2 regions of the Blautia sp. SC05B48 genome follow, and region 2 is predicted to be linked to the other one. Evidence: predicted binding sites of a transcription regulator. Region 2 holds the regulator's gene; the other holds the start of a gene.
What was found. The regulator HrcA, encoded in region 2, represses chaperone genes, less so after heat shock. The targets are predictions, from matches to a motif close to TGTTAGCACTCNNNNNNNNNGAGTGCTAACA.

Region 1 (15,214 bases), 730 kb from region 2:
TCTTCCACAACCAAGGGCCTTGACATCAACAAGAGAAGATGTATCGTTGCCGAGGAAGAAACCGGTAAGACATCCAAGGACGGCGTATATGCCGGTGGTGATGCCGTTACAGGTGCAGCTACCGTAATCCTTGCCATGGGTGCAGGTAAAGCTGGTGCAAAAGGTATCGACGAATATCTGAAAAATAAATAAGCAGAAAGTCTGTTTATAAACAGATCCTCCGACTGTGTTTTCTGATGCAGCCGGAGGATTTTTTTTCCTGCAGATCAAAAAAGAACATTTGTTTGAAACTTTTGCCAAGTGAAGATTGTAAGTTTTACTCAGTTATGCTATAATGTGTTGGAAAAAATTTAAGAAAAGGAAATATCATTATGTCAGTGATACATGCGATTATATTGGGAATCATTCAGGGAATCACCGAATTTCTGCCGGTGAGCAGCTTCGGACATCTCTGTGGAGTGCAGGATCTTTTGGGCGGTACCAGAGGTTCCGGTGTGCTTTTTGAAGTGATGCTCCATCTGGGAACTATGATAGCTCTGATCCTTGTTTTTCTGAAGGACATCAAGAAAATCGGGATCGAGCTGATCGGAATGATACTGGATCTGATCGGAAATGCCAATATTTTTCTCTATAACCGTAGGACTGGGAAAGAGCTTACCTATGCAAAGATCATAAGCGGAACTTATCGGAAGCTTACCGCCCTGATCATGGTATCCACCATTCCTACAGTCCTGATCGGATATCAGTGCAAACGACTTGTTGTGCGAAGCGCATCCTCACACATGTTTTCCGGGATCGGGATCCTTCTTACAGGTGTGATTCTCCTTGTTGTGGACTACAGTAATGTCAATGGCAGCAAGGGAACAAGAGAAACCAGTTTTGGAGATGCTATGTGGATGGGTATCTGTCAGGGCCTTTCCGTGTTTCCGGGACTTTCCAGGCTTGGACTTACCATGAGTGCAGGACTTTTCTGCGGTCTCGGACGGAAGTTTGCAGTGAAATATTCGTTGCTGATGAGCATTCCGGCTGTGGTGGGAGCTTTTTTTGTGGAGATGGGAGAGTTCACTTCTGTTCATATGACTGTTGGCCAGGGATTTATTTATGTTCTTGGAATGATCGTGGCCGGGATCACAGGCTATCTGGTGATCCGTTTTATGCTTAAGCTTTCGAATCAGGTCAGACTGCGTTATTTTGCATTTTATTCTTTTGCAGCCGGAATCCTTATTCTGGCAGCGAATTATATTTGATATCAACTGGGAGGAGTCTGACAATGGCAGCTTCAAAAACGACAAAAAAAAGAAAAAGAAAACCTGCGGCGAAGCAGCAGCCTGTCGGTAACCGCTTTCAGACAGAGATCCTGATCCTTGTGATGTTTGCGGCCTGTCTGATCCTGATGATCAGTGCATTTGGTATGGGAGGGATCGTAGGAAATGCCATCAGTGCCGTATGTTTTGGCATCATGGGACTTTGTGCATATATTTTCCCGATCCTGCTTTTTGCCGGAGTTACGTTCCTGATCGTGAACAATACCAACCGCCTTGCCTACAAAAAGGTACTGGCAGGCGTGGTATTTTTTGTGTTCCTCTGCGGCTTTCTTCAGCTGATCACAGAGGGCTATACGCCAAGTACCACGTTTTCGGATTATTATTCACTGAGTTCGGAATACCGTACCGGCGGTGGAGTATTCGGTGGTGCGGTATGTATTTCCACAGCATCCGCTTTTGGTGTTGTGGGCGGAACTGTGATCATCGTTCTGGTGCTTCTTGTATCTCTCATCATCATAACACAGAGATCCTTCTTCGGATTTATGAATAAGATCCTGGACTTTTTTACAGATGCAGCACGAGAGGGCAAAGAAGCTTATCTTGAGGGACAGCCGGACAGAGAAAAGCAGAAAGAGCTTCGAAGAAAGATCCGTGCGGAAAAAAGAGCAGAGAAGATCCGCCGGCTGGAAGAAGAGCTGGAGGAAGAAGAACTTGCCCTTACAGAGGAAGCTCCGGAAAATATCTCAAAAAAACAAAAGAAAAAAGCCAGAAGATCGCAGAAGGAAAGACAGGCTGCGGTGAAGGCGAACCGGGAAGGAGAATTTAATCTTCCTTCTTTTCTTGATGAACAAAAGGCTGTACTTCCGGCAGATACAGAGCTGACAGAAGAGGATCCAGGGCTTGAGGAGAAACCGGAGGAGCATGCCCGGCCGCTGGAATTCCAGATCCACCGTTCACAGCCGCAGCCGGCCCGGGAAGAGTCGGAGGAGCCGGATTTCGAAAGAGAAATGCAGGAAGCCGAAGAGGAGGATGCCTATGACGGCTACGAGGATGTGGATATTCCCGAGATGCAGCAGATCCTGCCGGCAAAGACAGATGCAACAGCAAAAGCTTCCCGGGAAACAGGAAAGGCAGCCGTTCTCGCTGAGATAAAGGAGGATCCTCAGCCGGAAGCTGAACAGAAGGCATCCCATCAGCCCTCCAGAAACCCGAAGTCATCTCAGACAGAGATCGAGCATGGGATCAGAAATATCCAGCATGAGATCAGCCAGGGGGGAGCTCCGGAGAAGAAACCATATCAGTATCCGCCGCTGAAGCTTCTGAAGCGCGGAGATGGCAGATCTCAGGGAGATTCCGATGCACATCTGCGAAAAACAGCACAGAAGCTTCAGGAAACCCTGCATAATTTCGGCGTTAATGTAACCGTTACCAATGTGAGCTGCGGACCTACCGTTACCCGCTATGAACTGCAGCCGGAAATGGGTGTGAAGGTCAGTAAGATCGTTGGTCTTTCTGATGATATCAAGCTGAATCTTGCTACACCGGATATCCGTATCGAAGCACCGATACCGGGAAAGGCAGCCGTGGGGATCGAGGTCCCGAACAAGGAGAACAGCCCGGTCATGCTGCGGGATCTCCTTCAGTCAGAGGAGTTTAAAAATGCAAAATCCAAGCTGTCCTTTGCAGCAGGTAAGGATATTGCCGGAAAACCGGTAGTGGCAGATATTGCCAAGATGCCTCATCTTCTTATCGCCGGAGCAACCGGCTCCGGAAAATCCGTCTGCATCAATACGCTGATCATCAGCATCCTTTATAAGGCGACACCGGATGAGGTGCGTCTGATCATGATCGATCCGAAGGTGGTGGAGCTCAGTGTATATAACGGGATCCCGCACCTGTTCATTCCGGTAGTCACAGATCCGAAGAAAGCGGCCGGTGCGCTGAACTGGGCTGTTTCTGAAATGACCAGCCGTTACAATGCCTTTGCGGAATATGGGGTACGTAATCTTGGAGAATATAACAAAAAAGTTGCCAATATGCGGGTCCCGGAGGGAGAAAAGGCACCTGAGAAGATGCCGCAGATCGTGATCATCGTGGACGAGCTTGCGGATCTTATGATGGTTGCGCCGGGAGAAGTTGAGGATGCGATCTGCCGCCTGGCCCAGCTGGCACGTGCAGCAGGTATCCATCTGATCATTGCTACCCAGAGGCCATCTGTCAATGTCATCACAGGCCTGATCAAGGCCAATATGCCGTCCAGGATCGCATTTTCCGTATCTTCCGGTGTGGATTCCAGGACGATCCTAGATATGAACGGTGCCGAGAAGCTTCTTGGCAAGGGCGATATGCTGTTTTATCCTCAGGGGTATCAGAAGCCGGCCAGACTGCAGGGTGCTTTTGTTTCAGATGAGGAGGTCAGTGCAGTCGTAGAATATGTTTCTGACAAAAACCAGGGTGCTGTTTATGATACCTCCATCGAGAAGCAGGTCAATACAGCCGGTGTCCCGGGAGGAGCCGGCGGCGGTGACAGAGATGTCTATTTTACAGAAGCCGGTAAATTTATCATTGAGAAGGAAAAGGCCTCCATCGGTATGCTCCAGCGTATGTTCAAGATTGGATTTAACCGTGCGGCAAGGATCATGGATCAGCTTTGTGACGCAGGAGTGGTAGGCCCGGAGGAAGGAACCAAGCCAAGGAAGGTTTTGATGTCAGCAGAAGAATTTGAGAATTATCTGGAGGAGAACGGCGGATGAAAATAAGTATCCTGACAGTAGGGAAGATCAAGGAAAAATATCTGCGGGATGCCATTGCGGAGTATTCCAAGCGCCTCGGGCGTTACTGCAAGTTGGAGATCATAGAAGTGTCCGACGAAAAAACACCGGATAATGCCAGCGAAACAGTAGAAGATGCCATTCGGAACAAGGAAGGGGAGCGTCTTCTCAAATATATCCGGGACGATGCGTTTGTGATCACTCTGGAGATCGGAGGCGAACAGCTGACCTCTGAGAACTTCGCACGGAAGATCAACGAACTGGGGATACGTGGGACCAGCCATATCCAGTTTGTGATCGGCGGCTCTATCGGTCTTGGAAAAGAAGTACTGAAGAGATCAGACTATGCTTTAAGCTTTTCGAAAATGACATTTCCTCATCAGCTGATGCGTGTGATCTTTCTGGAACAGATCTACCGCAGCTATCGTATCATCAGCGGAGAGCCCTATCATAAATAATATCATACTGCATATCCGCAAATATCTTGACAATTTTCGGATATGTAGTATGATAAGAAAAGAGTAGCACTCGAAACTCAAGAGTGCTAATAATCACAGAAAGAAGGAAATGAACATGGCATTAAAACCAGTTGCAGACAGAGTTATCGTAAAATATTTTGAGACAGAAGACAAAACCGCATCCGGCATCGTGCTTCCGGACAGCTCCAGAGAGAAAACCCAGCAGGCAGAGGTTATCGCAGTAGGTGGCGGTAAGGTCGTAGACGGTAAAGAAGTACCAGTGCAGGTAAAGCCAGGTGACCGTGTGATCTACGGAAAATACACAGGAACTGAGATCAAATATGAGGGTGAGAAATATCTGGTGATCAACGCAGATGATATCATTGCCATCGTAAAAGACTGATGAAGAATTTTTATCGTAATTTTCTGAAATTATGCTCCATGCTGGTGTTGCAGAATGTAGTGACCTTAAGTGTCAATCTTGCTGACAACATTATGCTTGGAGCCTTCAGCGAAACTGCATTATCCGGTGTGACCACCGTAAACCAGGTACAGTTCGTCTTTCAGCAGCTGCTTATGGCGCTGGGAGACGGACTTGTCATATTCGGAAGTCAGTACTGGGGAAAGAAAGAGACAGAACCGGTAAGAAAGATCAGTGCCTGGGCCATGCGCACAGGCCTTTTTATTGCCTTTGTGCTGTTTATCCTGGCCAGCCTTTTTCCAACACAGCTGCTGGGGCTTTTTACAACAGACCAGACAATTATTGAAGCCGGCCGTTCCTATCTGGCGATCATCCGGTTTACTTACTTTTTCTTTGCGGTGACGCAGATCCTGCTTGCTACACTGCGTTGTGTGGAAATTGCAGGGGTTGCCTTCGGGCTTTCGGTAATGACTCTTGTGATCAACTGCAGCATAAACTGGATCCTGATCTACGGACATTTTGGTGCACCCAGGATGGGAGCCGCAGGAGCTGCTGTGGGAACACTGACTGCCCGTATTGCGGAGATCTGTGTTCTGATCATCTATATCCGCAAAAAACAGAGCTGGATCGGCATTTGTATCCGGGATTATCTGCATTCAGACCTAAGGTTCGGCCGGAAATATTATAAGGTGGTATGTCCATTGCTGGTGCTCCAGGGACTCTGGGGCGTGAATACGGCTCTTCAGACAGCAATCCTGGGACATATGACAGCAGCAGCCATTGCTGCCAACAGTGCAGCCTCCAATCTGTTTTTGATGGTGAAATCCGCTGCTGTGGGAGCCGCCTCCGCTGCATCAGTTACCATGGGAAAAACCATCGGTTCCGGGAACCTGGAACTCGCGAAGGTTTATTCCAAAAAGCTTCAGAAATTATTTGTAGTCATGGGACTCATCTGTGGTATCCTTCTTTTCTTTATCCGGATCCCGGTGCTGAGCCTGTATCAGCTTTCGCCGGAAACGAGAGAGATGGCCAATACTTTTCTTATTATTTTAAGTGTGGTAATGGTAGGGATGTCCTATCAGATGCCGACAAACGGTGGTATTATCCGGGGAAGCGGAAGCATCGCCTATTCCATGAAAGTGGATCTGATCAGTACCTGGGGGATCGTGATTCCCCTGTCCATGTTTATGGCATTTGTGGTCAATGCATCTCCGGCAATAGTGGTATGTTGCCTGAATGCAGATCAGATCTTTAAATGCGTGCCTGCATTTTTGAAGTGCAATTACGGACACTGGATCAAAAATATGACGAATTAAGGAAATATATATAGATCAGAGGAAAGATACAGAAAATTTATCTTGACGCCTGTGTGATCTGTATGTAGAATAAATACAAGCTTTAGCGAAATGCAGTAAAAAAATCTCTGAAGAGCCAGGGACAGCTTGACAAAGGTAATATGGTATAGTATTATCTTGCATATATCATATTAAACTGGTAGGAAAAGAGGAATACTCACTGAAACACAGGAGGAACAGGAAATGAGAAAAAAAGTACTGGCAGCGCTTCTGGCAGTTGCAGTGGCAGGAACAACTGTCATGTCAGGAATGACTGTTTTTGCAGCAGAAACAGAAGGAACCAAGGCGGAAGGTGGAAATATTACCATTGCAGAAACAGCAGATCCGCAGAACATCAATCCGCTTTATGTTGTGGATCAGACAAGCTTCGATATGATGCAGGCACTGTACAGCCCGTTTTTTGAGATCGTGAACGGAGAGATGTATTACGGAAACGGACTTTGCGAAAGTGTAACAGCCAATGATGATGCCAGCGAATTCACACTGAAGCTGAAAGACGGACTGAAATGGCATGACGGTCAGCCGATCACAGCCGATGATGTGGTATTTACCATGCAGGTGCTGGTAGATGAGAAGCAGAATGTTCCGTACTCTTCTTACGGATACGTTAATGATAAGGCGGTAGAGGCAGAGAAGGTTGATGACCTTACAGTCAAGCTTTCCCTTGGATCATCTTCCGCAGGCTTTCTTGGCGGACTGAGCCAGGTTTACTGTATTCCGAAGCATATTTATGACGGCGTGGAGAATATCGGAGAAAGTGATCTCAACAATGAACCGGTGGGAAATGGTCCTTTTAAGTTCGAGGAATACAAATCCGGAGAGTATTATAAAGTAACAAAATTCGACGACTATTTTGATGATGTAAATCTGGATTCCATCACCTTCAAGATCGTAAAGGATTCCAGTTCCGCCAATGCGGCACTTGCAAGCGGAGATCTGGATGCACGTCTGATCAGTGCAGATGATTACGATACCGTCAGTGCTTACGATAACGTAAACATCAATACCTATAATTCCGGACGTGTCAACGCCATGTTCATGAATGAGCTGAACAAAGATCTTCAGGATGTAAAGGTACGTCAGGCAATCGCATACGCACTGAATAAAGAGGAGTTCTGCCAGTTTGCTTTCATTTCCGAGGACTATGCAGAGCCTGCGGATTCTATTTTTACACCGGATACACTCTACTATACAAAACCGGACAACACCTACGACAATGATCCGGCTAAAGCACAGGAGCTCCTTTCCGAAGCAGGAAAGACAAATCTTTCTCTGAACCTGATGTATATCTCCACAGATAAGACAATGGAGAGTGAGGCTCTGTATGTACAGTCTGCCCTTGCAAATGTAGGAATCACCATCAATCTTCTTCCTACAGATGAGTCTACCTTCAAGAATAAGACAAAGGATCCGGAGTGCACAGATTATGATCTGGTACTGAGCTTCTATACTCTGGGAGAAGAGCCGAGCCTTTACGCAGACATGAGTTCTTCCGACAGCCGTTCCAACTATTCCAGGATCAAGGATACAGATCTGGATGCATTGTGGGAAGATGGCAACAGCACTGCAGATGAGACAAAACGTGGTGAGATTTATAAAGAGATCCAGAATACGATCAATGATAACATGTATATCTATCCGATCGCTTATTCCAATGGTTTCTATGCGGTAAGTAAAGATTTCGGGGGCTTTGATGAATGTCTGTTAAAAACTATTTATTATGATTATTCCAAGATCTACACATTGGAGAAATAAATAATTTTATAGCGGATGAATACCGGAAACAGAAAGAGGCTGACGCGTTTTTTGCGCCAGCCGATTTCCTGTTTTCGGGGAAAATAAAGGAGGTACATTTTGAAGAAGATCGTAAACCGACTGATACAGTGTATTCTGACACTGTTTATTGTCTCTGTTCTCTGCTTTGCACTGACAAAAGCAGCGCCCGGAGATCCTGTTCTGACTTATGTGGAACCAAATATGAGTGAAGAATATATCCAGAACCTGAGAGAAAGCCTGGGACTTACAAAGCCTCTCTATGAGCAGTACTTTCTGTGGCTGGGAAGGATCCTTCACGGGAATTTCGGAAATTCTCTGATGAATAACCGTCCGGTCCTGACACAGATGCTGGAGAGGCTTCCCGCAACCGTGATCCTCATGGGAACCAGCATGCTGCTTGGTTTTCTCATTGCCATTGTACTGGGCCTGTATTCCGGAAAGAATAAGAATGGTGTTCTGGATAAGATTACCAGTATGTTTTGTTATGTAGGTATCTCCATTCCTACTTTCTGGTTCGGTATCATGCTGATCTATCTCCTCAGTGTGCATTTACATATCCTGCCAAGTATCGGTATGCATTCAGACGGAAACCGTTCCTTTGGAGATCTGATCCTGCATATGGTCATGCCCTGTGCAGTTCTGACCTTTGCAAATGCGTCACAGTACATCCGGTATTTAAGAAGCAGTACCATTACGGAAATGTCCTCCGATTATGTTATGGTGCAGAGGGTTTACGGAATGAAAGAGTCTGGAATCCTTTTCCGGCATGTACTGAAAAATGCCATGCTTCCTATGATCACAGTTCTCGGAATGAGCCTGCAGTCCCTGGTATCCGGTGCCATTATCACCGAGCAGGTTTTTGCATGGCCGGGAATCGGTCAGCTGGCAGTTACTGCCGTCATGCAGTATGATTATCCCCTGATCATGGGAATTACCATGTTCACCGCGCTTCTTGTGGTGCTCGGAAATCTTCTGGCAGATATTCTGTATGCTGTCTTTGATCCGAGGATCCGGAAAGCAGGATGTTAGGAGGTGAAGGAACATGAGAGAAAATATCTGGAAAAATATCAAACTTGGTTTTAAGACAAATAAACTTGCAGTGGTAGGTGCAGCAGCTATCATCCTGCTGGCACTGATCTCCATTTTTGCCTTTCTGTACCCGGTAGATCCTAATGCCATCAGCGCCACAGAGAGACTGAATGCTCCTTCCATGGCGCATCTTTTCGGTACGGATGATATGGGACGGGATTATCTGGCTCGCTGTATTTACGGAGGAAGAGCATCCCTTCTGGTGGGCTTCCTTTCCATGGTGCTTTCTACAGCCCTTGGCGTGGTCATCGGTTCCATCAGCGGTTTTGTGGGAGGAACGGTGGATGCGGTGCTGATGCGTCTGGTGGATGCATTGATGAGCCTTCCGACATTCCTGATCATGATCGTTATGAATGCCTTCCTGAAACCGGGACTTCAGAACATTGTCCTGATCATCGGCTTTCTGACCTGGATGAACATTGCCAGGATCGTCCGTGGCGAGACTATTTCCCTGAACGAGAGAGAGTATGTCATCTATGCAAAGATCTCCGGACAGAAGAAATTCTCCACCATTGTACACCATATCCTGCCTAACATCATGCCTACCATTATCGTGGCTGCAACCATGAACATTGCCAATGCCATCCTGATGGAATCTGCACTGAGCTTTTTCGGCTTGGGTATCCAACCGCCTACGGCTTCCTGGGGAAGTATGCTGAGCAATGCACAGCGCTATATCCAGCAGGCACCGTATCTGGCTATTTTCCCCGGAATCCTGATCCTGATCACTGTCGTCAGCTTCAATTATCTGGGAGAAGTATTAAGAAAAGTATTCGAGCCCAAGTAAGGAGGACATTTACATATGGAAAAATTACTGGAAGTAAAAGATCTGAAGGTGTCTTTCTTTACAGACCTTGGAGAGACACAGGCAGTAAAAGGTGCTGGCTTTGCCATCGGTGAGGGGGATTTTTTCGGGATCGTAGGAGAGTCCGGAAGCGGAAAAAGTGTGACCACCAAATCCATTCTCCGTCTCGGACCATCCAACTGTAAGATCATGGGCGGTGAGATCCTGTTCCGGGGAGAAGATATCCTGAAGAAAAATGAAGCAGAGCTCCGTGAGATCCGCGGTGGTGAGATCGCCATGATCTTTCAGGATTCGCTTTCCGCACTGAATCCGGTTTACACTGTTGGCAATAAGATGGTAGAGCTGATCCGACGCCATACCAACATGAACAAAAAAGAAGCAAAGGCCCGGGTGCTGGAGCTTCTCACAGCCGTAGGCATCACAGACCCGGAAAAGGCTATGAACAGCTATCCCCACGAGCTTTCCGGCGGTATGCGCCAGCGTGTGATGATCGCCATGGCCATGAGCAGTGATCCGAAGGTCCTGATCGCCGATGAGCCGACCACAGCTCTGGACGTTACGATCCAGGCGCAGATCCTTCATCTTCTTCTGGAGCTTCAAAAAAAGAACAATATGAGCATCATCCTGATCACCCACGATCTGGGCGTCGTGGCGCAGACCTGTAAGCGGGTAGCTGTTATGTGTGGTGGCTACGTGGTGGAAGAGGGAACCGTAGAGGAAATTTTTCTTCATCCGGGACATCCCTATACACAGGCACTGATCGCAAGCATGCCGCGGGTGGGAGGTACTTTTGAACAGTTTCTGGAGAGAGATCTTTCGGATGGAAACGGTGATCTGTGTCCCTTCCTCAATCGCTGTAAATATGCGGACAAAACGTGTGAAGCCTGTCTTCCGAAATATTATGAGGCTTCAGAGGGACACAGGATATTCTGTCACAGAAGGGAGGAGAAGAGATGAGCAAGCCCTTAATTGAAGTAAAAGATCTGAAAGTATATTTTAAACAGAAATCTCCGAAGCTTCTGTCCTTTAAGCCGGGCATACTGAAGGCTGTGGATCAGGTAAGCTTTTCTATTGAAAAGGGAAAAACCTTCGGTCTGGTAGGAGAATCCGGAAGCGGAAAATCTACCATCGGAAAGGCAATTCTACGTTATCATAAACCCACAGGCGGTGAGATTTTTTATGAAGGAACAGAGATCGGAGCCATGGGGGAAAAAGAACTGCTTCCATACCGCAAAAAAATGCAGTCCGTTTTTCAGGATCCCTATTCCTCTCTGGACCCAAGCCATACAGTGCAGGATATCATCTGCGAGCCTATGGCGATCCATAAAATGTACACGCAGAAAGAACGCAAAGAGCGTGCAAAAGAACTGATCCGCGTGGTTGGCCTCAAAGAGCAGGATCTTCTGAAGTATCCTCATGAGTTCTCCGGCGGACAGCGTCAGAGGATTTCCATTGCAAGAGCACTTTCCGTACAGCCGGAATTTGTAGTCTGCGATGAGCCCATTTCTGCGCTGGATGTTTCCCTGCAGGCCCAGATCGTTCAGATGCTTCAGGATCTTCAGGAAAAGTACGGGCTGACCTATCTGTTCATCAGCCATCAGCTGCAGGTGGTCCAGAAGATCTGTGATGAGATCGGGGTGCTTTATCTTGGAAATCTCATGGAGATCGCAGATGCAGATAAGCTCTATTCCAATCCGCTGCATCCTTATACAAAAATGCTGATCTCCTCGATTCCGGTTCCGGACCCAAGAGTCAAAACTCTGGATCAGATCGTTACGGATACCGGAGTACAGTCCAGATCTATCGGGGGCTGCCGCTTCCATAACCGCTGTCCGTGGTGTGAGGAACGCTGCAGACAGGAAACCCCGGCACTTCGTCAGGTGGAGCCGGGACATATGGTAGCATGTCATAAATATCAGGAAAAGAAATAATCATAAAATACGGGAAGGTAAATAAAAAAGTGGACATAAATATATATAAAAACTATCTGGCGATCCTCCGTGAGGAGATGATCCCGGCTATGGGATGTACAGAACCTATTGCCCTGGCCTATGGTGCGGCAAGAGCAAGAGAGATCCTTGGAAAAGAGCCGGAGCGTATCGTAGCAAAATGTTCCGGAAATATCATCAAAAATGTGCGTTGTGTGATCATCCCCAATTCCGGGGGATTAAAGGGAATTCCTGCAGGTGTGATCCTTGGGGCGGTAGCAGGAGATGCTTCTCTGGATATGGAGGTTCTTTCCAAAGTCGATGAAAAGGGTAGGGCACGCTGCCGGGAACTTCTGGAGGCAGATATCTGTAAGGTAGAGCTTCTGGATACGCCGGTGGTCCTTCACATTATCATCGAAATGTATGCCGGTGAAGATACCGTCAGCCTGGAGATCAAATACGACCATATCAACGTGACCAGGATCAGCAAAAACGGGGAAATCCTCCTTGATGCAGACAAAGCTGTGGAAGAAAAGGAAGAGACGGACCGAGGCCTGTTAAATCTGGAGGATATTCGGGAATTTGCGGATACCGTAGAGCTTTCCGATGTAAAGGAACTTCTGGATGCGCAGATCAGAAGCAATATGGCCATTGCTCATGAGGGAATGACCGGAAAATACGGCCTGGGTATCGGGCGCGTGATCCGTGAAAACTATTCTCATGATATGCTCACCAGAATGAGAAGTCTTACTGCAGCAGCTTCCGAGGCACGTATGGGTGGCTGTGATATGCCGGTTGTCATTAATTCCGGAAGCGGAAATCAGGGAATTGCATGCTCTGTTCCGCTGATCGTCTATGCAAGAGAGATGGAGCTGCCGGATTACAGCCTCTACAGGGCCCTGGTGTTTTCCAATCTCCTCACAGTCTATCAGAAGCAATATATAGGGAAGCTGTCTGCCTTCTGCGGGGCGGTATCGGCCTCCTGTGCAGCCGGAGCCGCCATTACCTATATGGTAGGCGGAGATATTTCCCTGATCAAAAAAACGATCGAGAATACCCTTGCCAATATTCCGGGAATCATCTGTGATGGGGCCAAGATCTCCTGTGCTGCCAAGATCGCAGCCTGTCTTGACGCAGCCTTCCTGGCGCATCATCTTGCCATGAACGGGCAGTCTTATGCGCCTTATACAGGAATTCTCCAGGAAGAAACCGCAGAGACCATCAGCTGTGTGGGACAGATCGGAAAAGACGGTATGAAGGAAACAGACAGAGAGATCCTCAAGATCATGTTGGAGCATTGATCCGCATCGGAGATGGCACAGATTAAACAGAAAAGGTTGGATTTATGGACAATGAATTAAGAATTGCAATACTGATCGATGCAGATAATGTATCAGACAAATACATCAAGATCATCGTGGATGAAGTGGCAAACATCGGCATAGCCACCTACAAACGGATCTATGGAGACTGGACCAGTGCACGGCTTTCCTCCTGGAAAAAGGTTCTTCTGGAGGATTCCATCATTCCTATCCAGCAATACAGCTATACCACCGGAAAAAACGCCACCGATTCGGCGATGATCATTGATGCCATGGATATTCTGTATTCCGGAAATGTGGATGGATATTGCATTGTTTCTTCGGACAGTGATTTCACCCGTCTGGCAGCAAGGCTCCGGGAATCCGGAATGCTGGTCCTGGGTATGGGTGAGGAGAAGACGCCGAAGCCGTTTATTTCCGCATGCAACCAGTTTAAATATCTGGATCTTCTCTACCGCAACCAGCAGGAGGAAGAGAAGAAGGAAGATATGGCTACTGCAGCAGAAGCTAAAAAATCCGGAAACAGCAGCAAACAGAGCAGCTCCGGCTCCAGGAAGAACAAAGACCTCAAGCGGGTACGCAAGGCCATTAATGCTATCATCGAGAAATTTTCTGACGAAGAGGGATGGCTTTCCTCCGGACAGCTGGGTGACCAGCTTGGGAAACGACTTCCGGATTTTGATGTGCGTAATTACGGATATTCCAAGCTGACCCCCTTTATCAAATCTCTGGGAAATTATGAAACAGGCAGGATCCCCACGGGAAGCGGAGGGAGAAAGCAGATCTATTTCCGCATGAAGGAGGATAAACAATGAAGAATTATCTGGCACCTATGGAGGGCGTAACCAACTGGGTCTATCGGAATGCATATCATGACTATTTTTATCCCATGGATAAATACTTTACTCCCTTCATCACTGCCAAGCCCAATAAACGTCTCAGCAGCAAGGAGATCAAAGAGGTATCACCGGAAACCAACGGAGATCTTCCGGTGATTCCCCAGATCCTGACCAACAATGCGGAGGATTTTGTGAAAACAGCGCATATCTTCCGGGATGAATACGGACACAGGGAAGTAAATCTCAATCTGGGATGCCCCTCGGGAACTGTCACAGCCAAGGGAAAGGGTGCCGGTTTCCTGGGCGAGCCGGATAAGCTGGAACGTTTTCTGGATGAGATCTTCGAAAAGACCGGTATGGAGATCTCCATAAAAACGAGAGTGGGAACGGATTATGAGGAAGACTGGGAACGGCTTCTTGAGATCTACGGCAGATATCCGCTGAAGGAGCTGATCATCCATCCACGCCTTCTGAAGGATCATTATAAGGGGATTCCCAGATATGGACTGTATGAGGAGGCAAGGGAAAAGCTGAAGGTTCCTTTGGGATATAACGGGGATATTTTTTCAGTGGAGGCTTATCAGGAAATCCGGGAGAAATTTCCGGATGCAGACAGCGTCATGTACGGAAGAGGCCTGATCGCAAGGCCCTATCTTCTGGATGCCATTATGCAAAAAGAAGACGGAGAGGATCACCGGGAAGAATACCGGAAAAAGCTGCGTCAGTTTCATGACCGTCTTTACCGGGATTATCAGGAACATCTTTCAGGAGAACGAAATGTACTTTTTCGCATGAAGGAATTGTGGAGTTATATGGCACCGGGCTTTACCAATTATGCCAGATATCTGAAAAAGATCAAAAAATCCCAGCATTTTGGTGACTATGAGGCAGCAGTTATGAGCCTTTTTGGAGAACAGGAGATCTTAAAGGTATGAACAGTATAAAAGAAAAATTTGATGAATTTATTTCCCAGTATCCCATTTTTGAGTATCGTGTGCTGGATACAGGGGATATTAAAGTACAGTCACGTGTGCGTACGATCTGTAAACAGGAATGTGAACGTTATGGGAGCACATGGGCCTGTCCTCCGGCAGTGGGAGAGCTGTCAGAATGCGAAAAGAAGATCCGGAGCTATCCGAGAGCAGTTTTCTTTTCCAGCGTTGCGGAGGTATCGGATATCATGAA
Region 2 (15,214 bases):
AATGGAGAAGGACCGTGATGAGGTTATCAAACAGCTGATCGATATCCAGTACACAAGAAATGAGATGGATTTTCACCGTGGAACCTTTCGTGTCCGGGGTGATGTGCTGGAGATTTTTCCGGCGAATTCTACAGACCGGGCAGTACGGGTGGAGTTTTTCGGAGATGAGATCGAGCGTATCACAGATATCGATGTGCTTACCGGAGAGATCAAAAGTGTGGAAAGCCATGCAGCGATTTTCCCTGCATCTCATTACGTTGTGCCTCAGGAGCAGATCCGTCGTGCAGCAGATGCCATTTTGGAAGAGATGAAGCAGCAGGTGGAATACTTTAAAAGTGAGGATAAGCTGATCGAGGCTCAGAGAATTGCGGAGCGTACCAACTTTGATGTGGAAATGATGAAGGAAACGGGATTCTGCTCCGGGATCGAGAACTACTCCAGGCACCTGACAGGGCTTGCACCGGGGCAGCCACCGTATACACTGATGGATTACTTCGGAGATGATTTTTTACTTATTATAGATGAGTCCCATAAGACAGTTCCCCAGGTTGGCGGTATGTATGCCGGTGATCAGAGCCGTAAACAGACACTGGTGGATTACGGCTTCCGACTTCCGTCTGCTAAGGATAACCGTCCATTGAGCTTTGATGAATTCGAGAACAAGCTTGACCAGGTAATGTTTGTATCTGCGACACCGGGAGAATATGAATATGACCATGAGCTTCTCCGCGCAGAGCAGATCATCCGCCCTACCGGACTTCTTGATCCGAAGGTAGAGGTGCGTCCGATCGAAGGACAGATCGATGATCTTGTGGCAGAAGTAAATAAAGAGATCGAGAAGAAAAACAAAGTTCTGATCACTACTCTGACCAAACGTATGGCAGAAGACCTTACCGATTATATGAAAGATCTGGGAATCCGTGTCCGGTATCTTCATTCTGACATTGACACCCTGGAACGTGCGGAGATCATCCGTGACATGCGTCTGGATGTATTTGATGTGCTGGTGGGAATCAACCTTCTGCGAGAAGGTCTGGATATTCCCGAGATCACCCTGGTTGCGATCCTGGACGCAGATAAAGAAGGCTTCCTTCGTTCGGAAACATCCCTGGTACAGACTATCGGCCGTGCTGCCCGGAACAGCGAAGGCCATGTGATCATGTATGCGGATAACATGACAGAATCCATGGAAAAAGCAATCTCGGAGACAGAAAGAAGGAGAGCGATACAGGAGGCTTACAACAGGGAGCATGGCATCACTCCGACCACGATCAAGAAGGCGGTCCGTGATCTGATCGCTGTTTCGAAGAAGGTGGCAGAGACAGAAGTGAAGCTTAAAAAGGATCCGGAATCCATGAACCGAAAAGAACTGACGAAGGTGATCGCTCAGGTAGAGAAGCAGATGCGTGCTGCGGCAGCAGACCTGAATTTCGAGCAGGCTGCTGAGCTGAGAGACAAGATGCTCGAATTAAAAAAGAATCTGGAAGAATTAACGGAATAGGCTGCAAAGCAGCTGACAGTACAACACCCCTGGCTGTAATAGCCAGGGGTGTTGCCGGGTATGCTCGATCTGTTTTTAGGAAAAGCTTATTTTGTAGTTGAAAAGCCCAGGGAGCGCAGGGTGATGCCGGAGCCCTTGAGAAGATCAGCCCAATATGGAACAGCCATATCCAGAGTGTCATTTGCAATTTCGGAAGCATCTTTTTGTGTCAGGATCTCATAAGGATCTGTAAGCTTGGAAGAACTGATCCTGGGAGCGGCCTCTGTAACACAGACTGTGCCAGGCAGAATTGCCGATTCTGCCGGGAGTATGGCCAGTACAAAGACTGTCATCAGAGATATCAGGATTTTTTTCCATTTTTTCATAGCGATCCCTCCTTCGAAAAAATATGATGATTCTCTTTATTAATTGATTGTAAGTAAAATTCCGGAGAAGGGCACTGGCATTTGTGCCAGTAACTTTGTTATAAAGAAGAGAAGAAGTTATGTATGCTGTTCCCGATAGGCGGAAGGTGTGATCCCCATTTTCTTTTTGAAGCTGGTGCTGAAATAATATTGATTGGCATAACCACATTTCAGACTGATCTCCTTCAGACTCATAGTAGTCGTAGTCAGGTAACGGGCGGCTGCGGAAATTCGCTGAGATGTGATAAAGTCACTGAGACTGATTCCCTGATTTTTTTTGAAAAGAGCACTTAAATAAGCAGGGCTTACATTGGCAGAGGCAGCAATATCATTGAGGCAGAGCGTATTGTCAGTGTAGTGTTCATTGATATAGGAAATCACCAGTTCACAGAGCTTCTGGTGATAATCATTCATGGAGGAATCAAGCTTCCGGCATAAAAGATGGCACAGATCCTTCAGCCATTGACATAGCTCTTCCGTATTATGAAACTCATTTATGTGGTTGTAAACATACAAAATTTTAGCTTCAAGGTCATGCGTATCCAGATTTAATTCATAGAAAAATTTCAGGATCCGGCCAAGAAGAGAATAAATCTGTATGAAAGCGAAATTCTTTGTGCGAAATTTCTGAGTGAGCCAGTCGGAAAAATTCTGAAACCAGAGATCTATGGCAGCGGTATCCTTTTTGCAGAGAAGCCGGATCAGTTCATCCTCCTTTGTATCTGAAAAATCTGCAACAGACAGATCGGAACCCAGAGCCTCTCTTCCGTCAAAGATATTCTGATGCGGGAAAAAGAATCTGTATTCCAGTGCATGTACGGCGCTTTTATAAGAATGGTTCAGGTTCCAAAAATCCTGGACAATTGTTCCAATACCTGCGTTGAGAGAAAGTCCCAGTGGCTGGCAGGCATCTGCGATTGAGGAAATAAGTCCGCTGGTAAGCTGGCGGAAGCTGTTGGACTGACAGCCGCTGTGTCCCAGAATGCACAGATAGCCATCCATATCCGGGAGAAGATACACAAAATCAAGAGAAGCGGTTTCCTCAGTTATCAGATCCTGAAGGTTGAAAAGCTCCATCTGAAACTTTTCAATCCCGTAAACAGCTTTTAGATCCGGAGCATTTTCAAGCTCCAGAATAACAACTGTATAAAAATCATAATTCAGCTCCAGGTTCAGATACTTAAGATAAGGCTTCAGTCGGTAGGCTGCTTCAGAAGACGGAAGGTGTGTGATCTCGCGGAAAAATTTTTCCGTAAGAAGAGGCCTGCTTTGTTTCAGAAGCTGGAGATTTTTCTGTTCCTTTTCCATCAGTGCAAAAGCGTTTTTTACCTTCTGGATAAGATAGGCATAATCCAGAGGCTTTTCGATATAATCCAGAGCACCGAGGAGCAGAGCGCGTCTTGCATATTCAAATTTATCATAGGCACTGATCAGGATGATCTTCACCATAGGATTGATCTCAAGAGCTTGACGGCTCATGGAAATGCCGTCAAGATCAGGCATTTCAATGTCAGAAATGATCAGATCTGCCGGTTCTTTTTTCATGGCTTCGATAGCAGAGGTTCCATTGTAGCAGACATGGATGATCTCTGCATTCAGTGTTTCCCAGTCTATGTTTTTTTCGATACCTTCTGCAGATAAGTAATTATCATCTACGATCATTATTTTTTTCATCGATATCTTCCTCCATCTGTTCGAATTCAATGGTGACGTATGTGCCGTTTCCGGGGTTGCTGCGGATCCTTACGGAACCGTTTCCGTATAATGGGTTGGAAATACGGGAACTTACGTTGGAAATTCCAAAATGCTTCTCATAATCAATAACATTATGCTCAATAGCATGGCGCAGCTGTGCAAGGGTTTCGGAGTCCATGCCGGCACCGTTGTCCTCAATGGAGATCACAACCGTATCATCGCCATAAAGAACATGGATCGAAATGAAAACAGCTGGTGTGCCCGAAGAAATCCCGTGCAGAATGGAATTTTCGAGAAATGGCTGAAGTGTAAACTTGCAGATCAGGAAATTTTCGATTCCATCTTCTGCTTCGATCTCCCAGTCCAGATTATCTTTATGACAGAGCTTTTCCATTTCCAGATAAAGCCGGGCAATTTCCAATTCATCTTTAATAGGAATAAGTTCCTTTGATTTACGCAGGGTAAGACGGTAAAAGGCAGTCAGATTTGCAATCATCTGATCAGCAATGTCAAGCTTTCCAAGGGACTGGCAGGTACGGATCGATCCCAGGATATTGTAAAGAAAATGCGGATTGATCTGTGACTGGAGCAGCTGGTATTTCAGACGTTCTTCGTTTACGGAAAGATTTACAATGGACTTCAGGTTTCCGGCTATTGTGTGCTGCATATCTTCAAAGGTGATGCCCAGTCTGTCAATCTCATCATACCTGGAAGGATCATCCGGGTGGGGAACAGTAACGATAGATAGATGTTCCGGGTCATATCCCAGCTGAAAGGCTTCCATTGCATAGGAAAGTGCAGTGATCTTCCGGGTAAGATTTTCGGAAAACAGGATAACGATGATAACAGTAAGGAGCAAGAAAATAAGGACAGTGATCAGTAAGGCACGGATCAGGATGTGCGTGTTGCCCTGAATATAGCTTTCCGGGATTTCGGTAACATGAAGCCAGCCATTGCTTAAGGTGCAGCAGTTATAATATTTGTCGCCGCTGTGAAAAGAAGAATCTGCATTTCCTTTGAGTTTCTGAAACTGTGCTTTGGAAATTCCGGATAAATTCAGTGAGGATGTATTTTTTGCTGCAATCTCTCCGTGATCTGTGAGAATGTAGCTGTATATGCGGGAATCCAAAGCAGCAGGCTGCAGATAAGTGGTAAGCTCTGAGGTGTCCAGAGCAATGCCGTAGGCGTATTCCAGAATACCGGTGGCCTGATTTTTCAGTGCCCGGACGCAGAGGATCACATCGGCAGATGATTTTTTTGTGGACAGTATTTTAGGCAGAGGCATATTGGAAACCGGTATCCAGACAGAGGAAAAGCCTGAACCGGAAACAATATTTTTATCCAGACCATATGCAGAAAGCTCATCTGTGGAAAAGAAGTACAGGCTTTCTTTTGAACCGAGCTGATCGGGCTGCAGAAAAACATATACATGGAAGAAATCGAATGTGGATTTATACAGCGAAATATTGTTTTTTACAGTGGTGAATTTTTTCAGTGCATCTACCTTATTAGAGGAAGGCTGATTTAGGGAGTACATTTGAAACTGTATGGTATCTGCTACATTTTCAACCTGACCGAGGCGGTCGTTCAGCTGAGAGACCAGCTGCTTGTCAGTCATTACGGCAGAATCGATGATACGATCTCTGGCAATGTTATAGGAAATGTGATAGCTGATGAAGGTCAGGGAAATCAGAGGTACCATAGTTGCGATCAGAAATGCGAGCAGGAGCTTATAGCGAAATGAGGAAAAAATGGGTGGGATACATTTGTGGAATTTCATAGTACATACTCTCCTTTATGTCGAAAACAAATTAATGAAACCGAATCCAGCTGTGAAAAAAAGCCGTTACAAATATAGATTATATAAAAGGATTATAAAAAATTAACAACAAAAATACAAGAGAACGAAAAATAATATAAAGAAATCATAAAATATTGTATTTAGAATGAGGGGGCTCTCTGGTATCCTTAAACCATCAAAAACAGGTGTGGACAAACACGAAAATGTCCAGAAAGGAAGAAAGATATGAAGAAAAAAGTAATGAGTGCAGTTTTGGCAGCAGCGATGGTTGTGGGTATGGCAGGTAACGTGGTTACTGTTTCCGCAGAGGAGAAATATGATCTTACCTTATACAGCATCGACACCACAGACCCGGATTTTGAGGACTGGCTTGCAAATGTGGAAGATGCCACGGGCCTGAACATTAATGTAATTGCGGCACCTACAGATACAGATACCCGTCAGCAGAAGATCACCACAATGCTTTCCACAGGAGATGCTTCCGTGGATGTCATTCAGATCAACGATGAGATGAGTGCGGCATTTAAAAATTCCGGATGGCTGGAAGGACTGAATGATACAGTAATGACAGATGATATCGCTGATCAGTTTGCCCAGGGATATGTAAAGAATATGATCACAGATAAGGACGGAAACATTATCGGTGTTCCAGGCTATACAGGATATTTTGCATTCTGGGTAAATCAGGAGATCATGGATGAGGTCGGAATCAAATCCATTGATACAAAAGAGGATTTCATGAAGTATATGAAGGCTGTTTCCAAGGACGGAAGATTCGGCTACGGCGGTTCCTGGGAGAAAACTTATGCATTTAACGAGCTTGCACAGTTTGTAAACATGTTCGGCGGCGATTATTTTGACTGGACCAAAGAGGAAAACAAGGAAGCAGTTCAGTTCCTCCACGATCTGGTTGCTGATAAAGAAACATCCATCGAGCAGATCGCTGATAAATATGAGCAGATGAATCCGAAGATCAATGACGGAAAATACGGATGCTGGTTCATGTGGGGCCTTGGAACAGATTATGCAAAGGCAGATATGCTTGGCGCAGATAAGATCCACATGGAAATGGTACCGGATTTCAGCGGCAAGGGAGAGCGTGCGATCTTTACAGATTCCTGGAGCTATGTTCTCAACAAAGCATCCAAGAATAAAGATGCAGCTGTGAAATTCCTCCAGTATATGGCTGATGAAGGCGGAATGGAAGCTTCCTATAAAGCATTTGACAGATATCCTGCAAGAAAGGATGTTGCAGAGAAGGTAGTTCCGGATTCTGACCCGGCAAAAGAAATGTACAGCAGATATGCAAATGAATGCAATGTACAGGGACGTCCGATGGTGGCACAGACAATGGAATTTATCAGCGATATGGGAACAATCTTCCAGTCCTGTATGAAAGACGAGATTACAGTTGATGAGTTCTGCAAGAAGGCTCAGGATGTGGTAGATATGTATAAGTAAAAGATATAAAAAAACAGCAATGTAAAGCAGAGGTAAAAGTCTGCTTTACATTGCTTGATGAACAGGGAGGAAAGTTCCATGACAATAAGCAAAAAAAATATGAAGTGGATACCATGGCTTTTGATCCTGCCGGTTGTACTGATTCGAGGTTTTACAACAGTATATCCCATTCTGATGACTGTGAAAAACAGCTTCTTTAATATCAGTATCCTTGCAGGTATCAATGAATTTATAGGCTTCAAGAATTACCTGAAGGTATTTTCTGATCCTAAAGTGCTCACATCGATCAGCTTTACGGCAATATTTGTGGTTGCTTCCATGATCTTTCATGTGATCCTCGGAGTTATCCTGGCACTGATCCTGAATATGAAATTCAAAGGCCGCCGTTTTCTGAGGACCATCGTGCTGATCCCGTGGGCTATGCCTGCAGTAGTAGCCGGTATGGCTGCAAAATGGGCATTTAACAATGATTATGGTCTGATCAATGATTTTATCCGCTGGTTTGTACCGGGTTACCAGAACAGCTGGCTGATCAATACAGGTACTGCAAGAGCAGCGGTAATTGCAATGGACCTGTGGAAGGACCTTCCGTTCTTTGCAATTCTTGTACTTTCCGGACTTCAGTTTATTTCCGGCGATATCTATGAGGCAGCAAAGGTAGACGGTGCAAACGGGATCCAGAGCTTTTTCCGGATCACACTTCCGCTGATCGCAAAAAATGTCCTGACTTTATGTATTCCGTTCACACTCTGGAGACTGACAACCTTCGATCTGGTTTATTCCATGACATCTGGAGGCCCTGGAGAGGATACTGCGCTGATCGCATACAGAATCACAACAGAAGCATTTACAAATCTAAACGTAGGATATGCTTCGGCGCTGGCTATGCTGCTGTTTGTTGTAATGGCGATCTTCAGCTGGCTGAATATACGTGTTATGAATAAGTTTGACAGTTAGGGGGAATTATCGTGAAGAATACAGGAAAATATAATGTTTATCATGGAGTGGTAGCCGTTGGAAGATGGGTTCTGTTTGCAGTTGTGGCTTTTCTGATCCTGTTCCCGGTTTACTGGATCTTTATTTCTTCGATCACACCGTCAGGAGAACTGTTTAAAACACCGATCGATTATCTTCCGGATCATCCCACACTGGAAAGCTATAAATTTCTGATACAGAATGTAGGACTGCTTTCAAAGATCGGAAATACAGTTCTGATCGTAGGCATTACACTTGTGATCAGTACCGTGCTGTGTGCAATGGCTGCCTATGGCTTCTCAAGATTTAACTCAAAGGGAGTTTCTGTTGCATTTGCGTTTGTTCTGGCTACCATGCTGATCCCTGAGGTTGTCACAGCCCGCCCGCTGTATGAGTTTATGCAGAAGGTAAAGCTGTATGATACATATCCGGGACTTATCCTTCTTTATATCAGTACCGTTATACCGTTTACGGTTCTGATCCTCAGAAACTTTGTCGGTGAGATCCCGATCTCACTGGAGGAGGCAGCTGCTATTGACGGCGCATCTTTTTCACAGAGACTGTTTACGATCGTTCTGCCGCTGATGAAGCCGGCAATCGCTACGGTTTGCATTATCAACTTTATTACCTGTCTGAATAACTTTTTCACACCGTTGTTTTATTCAAATGGTATTCAGGTACTTTCTGTTTCCATCGTACAGCTTCCGTTACGTGACAACATGTATGGAGTTCCGTGGGATCTGGTCAGCGCCATGGGATGGATCATCCTTCTTCCGATCATTATCTTTGTAGCTGTTTTTGAGAAACAGATCATGGATGGTATCATGGCAGGTGGAGTAAAAGCGTAAATATAATATTTTTAATTTCCAAAAGAGAGGAGAAAACAGATATGTATCAGGCATTTACAGGCGGACTGGGAGGGATCGCACTTGCAAAGCATGGAAAAAGCCGTGCGATCAACGCAGAAAATCCTCATGGAGAAAAAGGCAGAGGCGGTATGGCTGCAAGTCATCTGGGACCGTCCAGAAAAGGAAGCCCGTGTCTCAGGGATATTGAGCCGGGAACTGTGGTAACTCTGGCAGAAATGGAAGGACCGGGACAGATCAATCATATCTGGATCACCGTTGATAACAAGACTACAGAGGCAGATTGCTTTGTACTGAGAGATCTTGTGATCCGTATGTACTGGGATGACGAGGAAACTCCTTCCGTGGAAAGTCCTCTGGGTGATTTCTTCTGCTGCGGATTCGGAAGGGAATGTTTTGTAAATTCTGTTCCGGTGGCTGTTGTTCCAAACAGGGGCTTTAACTGCTATTTCCCGATGCCGTTTAAGAAGAAAGCAAAGATCACACTGGAAAACCAGCATGCAAATAAAATCCCGGCTTTCTTTTATCAGGTAGATTACTGTCTCTATGATGAGCTTCCGGACGATATTGCTTATTTCCATGCGCAGTGGAGAAGGGAACGGTTGACAGAAAAAACAAAAGATTATACAATTTTGGATGGAGTAAAAGGAAAAGGCCATTATATAGGAACCTACATGGCACTTACCACACTGGAACGTTACTGGTGGGGCGAGGGAGAAATGAAGTTTTATATTGACGGAGATGAGGAGTATCCGACCATCTGTGGAACAGGAACGGAAGATTACTTTGGTGGTTCCTGGAGCTTTGCCAAACAGGTGGATGGAAAAACCGTGGAACAGAATTATAACACGCCGTATCTGGGATATCCGTATTATTCTGCCCATGACGAGCTGATCCACAATTTTTATCATAATGATGACTGCCCGCCAATGAGAGGCTTTTACAGATGGCATTTACAGGATCCGATCTGCTTTGAAGAGGATCTTCGCGTTACGATTCAGCAGATAGGCGTCGGATACCGTGGCCTGTTTGAACGACAGGATGATGTGGCAAGTGTAGCGTACTGGTATCAGACACTTCCTCATGCACCGTTCCAGCCGTTGATGTCAAAAGAGGATAGATGGCCCAGATAAAAAGGGTGGTAGAGATTGAAAAAACAGGTATTTTGCGGGGTATTTGCCCTGGCTCTGGCAGTGACAGGATGTGGAGTCCAGAAGAAGGAGGCTGCATCTGATATTGTGCCGGAGAACAGACAGGAACTGACGATCCTTCATGTGGATGCAGGCACAGAAGGCTTTGATTCTTTTATCAGCCAGGCGGAAAAAGATCTTGGAATAAAGATCCATATTGAAAAATGTCCGGCCAATGCGGACAATCGCCAGGCCAAAATAGCAACTCTTCTGACATCAGGAGATGATTCTGTTGATCTGATCACAGTAAATGATGAGATGATATCCGAATTTAAACATAAGGGATTTCTTCTTCCGTTGGAAGATACGGTTATGACAGAGGAGACAGCGGCGAATTTTCTGCAGGAATACCTGAAAGAAATATGCATGTCAGACGGACATATTTTTTCGGTACCGTTCAGGATGGATATCATGGCATTCTGGGTGAACCAGGAATTGCTGGATCAGGCTGGTCTGGACAGACTCTCCTGTCTCAGTGATCTTGAGATCCTTCAGAAAAAGCTTCAGAATACGGGAAAATATGCATATGGGGATGCATGGGAGATTTCTTACATATATAATAGTATCAGCGAGTATGTCGATTTTTTCGGAGGAGATTATACAGACTGGACGGATCCGAAAACAAGAGAAGCGGCAGAATATATGAAGCGAATGCTGGATACAGGGATGATATCAGAGGAGAATCTGATCGACCAGCATGACCAGCTGAATGAAAAATTTATAAACGGCCAGTATGGATGTATGTTTATGTATACCGGTGTGTTGAGTACTTTTCAGAATGCAGGCGTGTATGGAAAAGATAAGATCCATATGGCACCATTTCCGGAATTTGACGAGAAGGTGACCAATATCGCAACCTGGCAGTATGTACTGAATAAAAATTCTGATCATAAAGAAGCAGCTCTGAAGTTCCTTCAGTATGTGTCCGGATATGAGGCCAGTAAAAATTACGGACAGCTGACAAAAATGTGTCCGGCAAGACTGGATGTGATCGAGGATAAGAATTTTGATCTGGATGGCATTGAAATGATCCGGCAATATCTGAAAGATTATAAGCTGAAAGCAAGACCACTGTGTGCCGATTCCATAGAAGCCGTTTCGTCCATGGGAACGGAATTTCAGAAATATATGCTGGGACAGAAAACAGAAGCGGAATTTTTTGCCGGGGCACAGAACTGCATAGACCAGTATTACAAAAAAGCATCGTACTGATGCTTTTTTTGTTTTGAAAAAATAAGAACTTTTTTTCAAAACATATTGACAAATATTTTACATGGTGATATCTTAAAGACTGTAGATGTTAGCACTCCACTAAAATGAGTGCTAACAGATGTAAAAAAAGAATCAACATCCGTCAGGAAAGAATAAAAAGGAAAGGAGATGGATTCATGGAAGAGGTGTTGAATGAGCGCAAGCAAAAAATCTTAAAAGCAATCATCAAGACCTATATGGAAACCGGAGAACCGGTTGGTTCCAGGACCATTTCCAAGTATGCGGATCTCAATGTCAGTTCCGCAACGATCCGAAATGAAATGTCAGACCTGACAGATATGGGCTATATCGTCCAGCCTCATACCTCAGCAGGAAGGATTCCTTCAGATAAGGGCTACAGACTTTACGTCAATGAGTTGATGAAGGAGAAGGAAGCGGAGGTCGCAGAGCTGCGAGATCTGATCATTGAGAAGACAGATAAGATGGATAAGGTGCTTAAGAAGGTTGCGAAGGTTCTTGCTTCCAATACCAACTATGCTACCATGGTTTCCGTTCCGCAGTACAGCGGCAACAAGGTCAAGTTCATCCAGCTGTCGAGGATGAGCGAGCTTCAGCTTGTGGCAGTGGTTGTCAGTGACAACAACACAGTCCGGAACCAGATCATCAATCTGGATGAGGAAATGGACGACCAGACGATCCTGAAACTGAATCTTCTTCTTAACACCAATCTCAATGGGATCCCGATCCAGGATATCAACCTTGGGATGATCGCCAGACTGAAGGAACAGGCAGGCAGCCACAGCGGTGTGGTGGCAACGGTTCTGGATGCAGTGGCAGCCACCATTCATGTGGAAGAGGAAGATATGGAGATCTATACTTCAGGTGCAACTAACATTTTCAAGTATCCGGAGCTTGCCGATAAAGAGAAGGCAACGGAGCTGATCTCCGCATTTGAGGAGAAGCATGAACTTGCCGATCTTGTAAAAGAACAGATGTCAGATGGAGAGAATACAGGAATTCAGGTTTACATCGGTGATGAGATGCCAATCCAGACCATGAAGGACTGCAGCATTGTAACTGCCAGATATGAACTGGGAGACGGAATGTACGGAACCATCGGGATCATCGGTCCCAAACGAATGGATTATGAGAATGTAGTGGACAGTCTGAAGGAACTGAAGAATCATCTGGATGACGTTTTGAAAAAGAAGAAAACTTAGAAAGGCGGTAGAAAAAAAGTGTCGGAGGAAACAAAGAAAACATCCGAAGAGCAGGAAGCGGAGAAGGAAATCCCCGTAACTGACGGAAATCAGGAAGAAGAAAACCTGACACCGGAGGGAGAAGATCTGCCGGAGGAAGAAAATAATACTCCAGGCGAAGAAGCTGCCTCAGAGGATAAAAAAGAAGAAAAATCAAAAACTTCCTTCTTCGGAAAGAAGAAAAAAGATAAATCTGAGCAGAAGGTGGAGGAACTTACCGATCGCCTGAAGCGTACCATGGCTGAATTTGATAATTTCCGTAAAAGAACGGAAAAAGAAAAATCCAGCATGTACATCATCGGAGCAAAAGAAATCGTTGAAAAGATCCTGCCGGTTGTGGATAACTTCGAAAGAGGTCTTGCACAGGCACAGGAAGGCGATGCTTTTGCAGATGGAATGAAAATGATCTACAAGCAGCTTACCACAACACTGGATGAGCTTGGTGTGAAGCCGATCGAAGCAGTGGGAAAGGAATTCAACCCGGATTTCCATAATGCAGTGATGCATGTGGAGGATGAAGAGGTTGGAGAGAACATCGTGGTGGAAGAATTCCAGAAGGGTTACACCTACAAGGATTTCGTAGTACGCCACAGTATGGTGAAGGTTGCGAACTAACTGACAACAAACTTTATTTTAACAGATACAGACTAAAACAGGAGGAAAAAATCATGGGAAAGATTATTGGTATTGACTTAGGTACAACAAACAGCTGTGTAGCCGTAATGGAAGGTGGACAGCCGACAGTTATCGCAAATACAGAAGGCGCAAGAACAACACCATCCGTTGTAGCATTCACAAAAACAGGAGAGCGTCTGGTAGGTGAGCCTGCAAAACGTCAGGCAGTTACAAATGCAGACAGAACGATCTCCTCTATCAAAAGAGAGATGGGTACCGATTACCGTGTAACCATCGATGACAAGAAATATTCTCCACAGGAGATCTCCGCAATGATCCTTCAGAAACTGAAAAAGGATGCAGAGGCATATCTTGGTGAGAAAGTAACAGAGGCAGTTATCACAGTTCCGGCTTACTTCAACGATGCTCAGCGTCAGGCTACCAAAGATGCAGGTAAGATCGCAGGTCTTGATGTAAAACGTATCATCAACGAGCCTACAGCAGCAGCTCTTGCATATGGCCTTGACAATGAGAAAGAGCAGAAGATCATGGTATACGACCTTGGTGGTGGTACATTCGATGTATCCGTGATTGAGATCGGTGATGGTGTTATCGAGGTTCTTTCCACAGCTGGTAATAACCGTCTTGGTGGAGATGACTTTGATAAGAAAGTTACAGATTACATGCTTGCTGAGTTCAAGAGAACAGAGGGCGTAGACTTAAGCAACGACAAGATGGCTCTTCAGAGACTGAAAGAGGCAGCTGAGAAAGCTAAGAAAGAGCTTTCTTCCGCAACAACAACAAACATCAACCTTCCGTTCATCACAGCAACTGCTGAGGGACCGAAGCATTTCGATATGAACCTTACAAGAGCTAAATTTGATGAGCTGACACATGACCTTGTAGAGATGACTGCTGAGCCGGTTCGTCGTGCACTGTCTGATGCAGGTATCACAGCTTCCGAGCTTGGCCAGGTACTTCTGGTTGGTGGTTCTTCCCGTATCCCGGCAGTACAGGATAAGGTAAGACAGTTAACAGGCAAAGAGCCGAGCAAGAACCTGAATCCGGATGAGTGTGTTGCACTTGGTGCTTCTGTACAGGGTGGTAAACTTGCAGGTGATGCAGGTGCCGGTGATATCCTTCTTCTGGATGTTACTCCGCTGTCTCTGTCCATTGAGACAATGGGTGGTATCGCAACTCGTCTGATCGAGAGAAATACTACAATTCCTACAAAGAAGAGCCAGATCTTCTCCACAGCAGCAGACAACCAGACAGCTGTAGATATCAACGTTGTACAGGGTGAGCGTCAGTTCGCAAAAGACAATAAATCCCTCGGCCAGTTCCGTCTGGATGGAATCCCGCCAGCACGTCGTGGTGTTCCGCAGATCGAGGTAACATTTGACATCGATGCCAACGGTATCGTTAATGTATCTGCTAAGGATCTTGGAACAGGTAAGGAGCAGCACATCACGATCACAGCTGGTTCTAACATGTCCGATTCCGATATCGACAAAGCTGTCAAAGAAGCAGCTGAGTTCGAGGCTCAGGATAAGAAACGTAAAGAGGCGATCGACACAAGAAACAATGCAGACTCCATGGTATTCCAGGTTGAGAATGCACTGAAAGAAGCTGGCGACAAGCTTGACGCAAACGATAAAGCAAGTGTTGAGGCTGACCTCAATGCACTGAAAGATCTTCTTGCACAGACAGCAAATGCTCAGGAGCTTACTGATTCTCAGGTTGCAGATATCAAAGCTGCACAGGAGAAGATGATGGAGAGCGCTCAGAAACTGTTCTCCAAGATGTATGAGCAGACTCAGGGAGCTCAGGGTCAGGCTGGTCCTGGACCGGATATGGGCAACATGGGCGGAAACGCTGGTGCTCAGGGCGGAAATGAAGCAGGATACGGCGATGATGTTGTAGATGCTGATTACAAGGAAGTCTAAGACAAGTAGGAAATAATTACAATGGCTGATAAAAGAGATTATTATGAAGTCTTAGGTGTGGATAAAAACGCCGACGACGCAACATTAAAAAAAGCATATCGTAAGCTGGCCAAGAAATATCACCCGGATGTAAATCCGGGTGATAAAGAGGCTGAAGCGAAATTCAAAGAGGCGACAGAGGCTTACTCCGTTTTAAGTGATGCCGACAAGAGAAGACAGTATGATCAGTTTGGTCATGCGGCATTTGAAAACGGCGGCGGAGGCGGTGCCGGCGGCTTTGGTGGATTTG

Region 1: a site for HrcA is predicted at 4,556-4,586, ahead of groES (co-chaperone GroES). Genes of this name have one in related genera too.

The regions. Positions count from the first base shown of each region.
Region 1 is NZ_CP040518.1:3,185,340-3,200,553, forward strand. Features, by position in the region: gene gltA (NADPH-dependent glutamate synthase) at 1-192, shown strand, start outside; gene EYS05_RS14815 (undecaprenyl-diphosphate phosphatase) at 372-1,247, shown strand; gene EYS05_RS14820 (FtsK/SpoIIIE family DNA translocase) at 1,271-4,018, shown strand; gene rlmH (23S rRNA (pseudouridine(1915)-N(3))-methyltransferase RlmH) at 4,015-4,494, shown strand; gene groES (co-chaperone GroES) at 4,610-4,897, shown strand; gene EYS05_RS14835 (MATE family efflux transporter) at 4,897-6,231, shown strand; gene EYS05_RS14840 (ABC transporter substrate-binding protein) at 6,454-8,025, shown strand; gene EYS05_RS14845 (ABC transporter permease) at 8,125-9,075, shown strand; gene EYS05_RS14850 (ABC transporter permease) at 9,089-9,922, shown strand; gene EYS05_RS14855 (ABC transporter ATP-binding protein) at 9,938-10,897, shown strand; gene EYS05_RS14860 (ABC transporter ATP-binding protein) at 10,894-11,871, shown strand; gene EYS05_RS14865 (L-cysteine desulfidase family protein) at 11,949-13,169, shown strand; gene EYS05_RS14870 (NYN domain-containing protein) at 13,214-14,005, shown strand; gene EYS05_RS14875 (tRNA dihydrouridine synthase) at 14,002-14,964, shown strand; gene EYS05_RS14880 (DUF2284 domain-containing protein) at 14,961-15,214, shown strand, end outside.
Region 2 is NZ_CP040518.1:2,458,355-2,473,568, forward strand. Features, by position in the region: gene uvrB (excinuclease ABC subunit UvrB) at 1-1,501, shown strand, start outside; gene EYS05_RS11320 (hypothetical protein) at 1,588-1,866, opposite strand; gene EYS05_RS11325 (response regulator) at 1,984-3,579, opposite strand; gene EYS05_RS11330 (sensor histidine kinase) at 3,554-5,380, opposite strand; gene EYS05_RS11335 (ABC transporter substrate-binding protein) at 5,627-6,862, shown strand; gene EYS05_RS11340 (carbohydrate ABC transporter permease) at 6,941-7,819, shown strand; gene EYS05_RS11345 (carbohydrate ABC transporter permease) at 7,831-8,685, shown strand; gene EYS05_RS11350 (glycoside hydrolase family 172 protein) at 8,727-9,836, shown strand; gene EYS05_RS11355 (ABC transporter substrate-binding protein) at 9,852-11,105, shown strand; gene hrcA (heat-inducible transcriptional repressor HrcA) at 11,282-12,325, shown strand; gene grpE (nucleotide exchange factor GrpE) at 12,344-12,979, shown strand; gene dnaK (molecular chaperone DnaK) at 13,033-14,925, shown strand; gene dnaJ (molecular chaperone DnaJ) at 14,947-15,214, shown strand, end outside.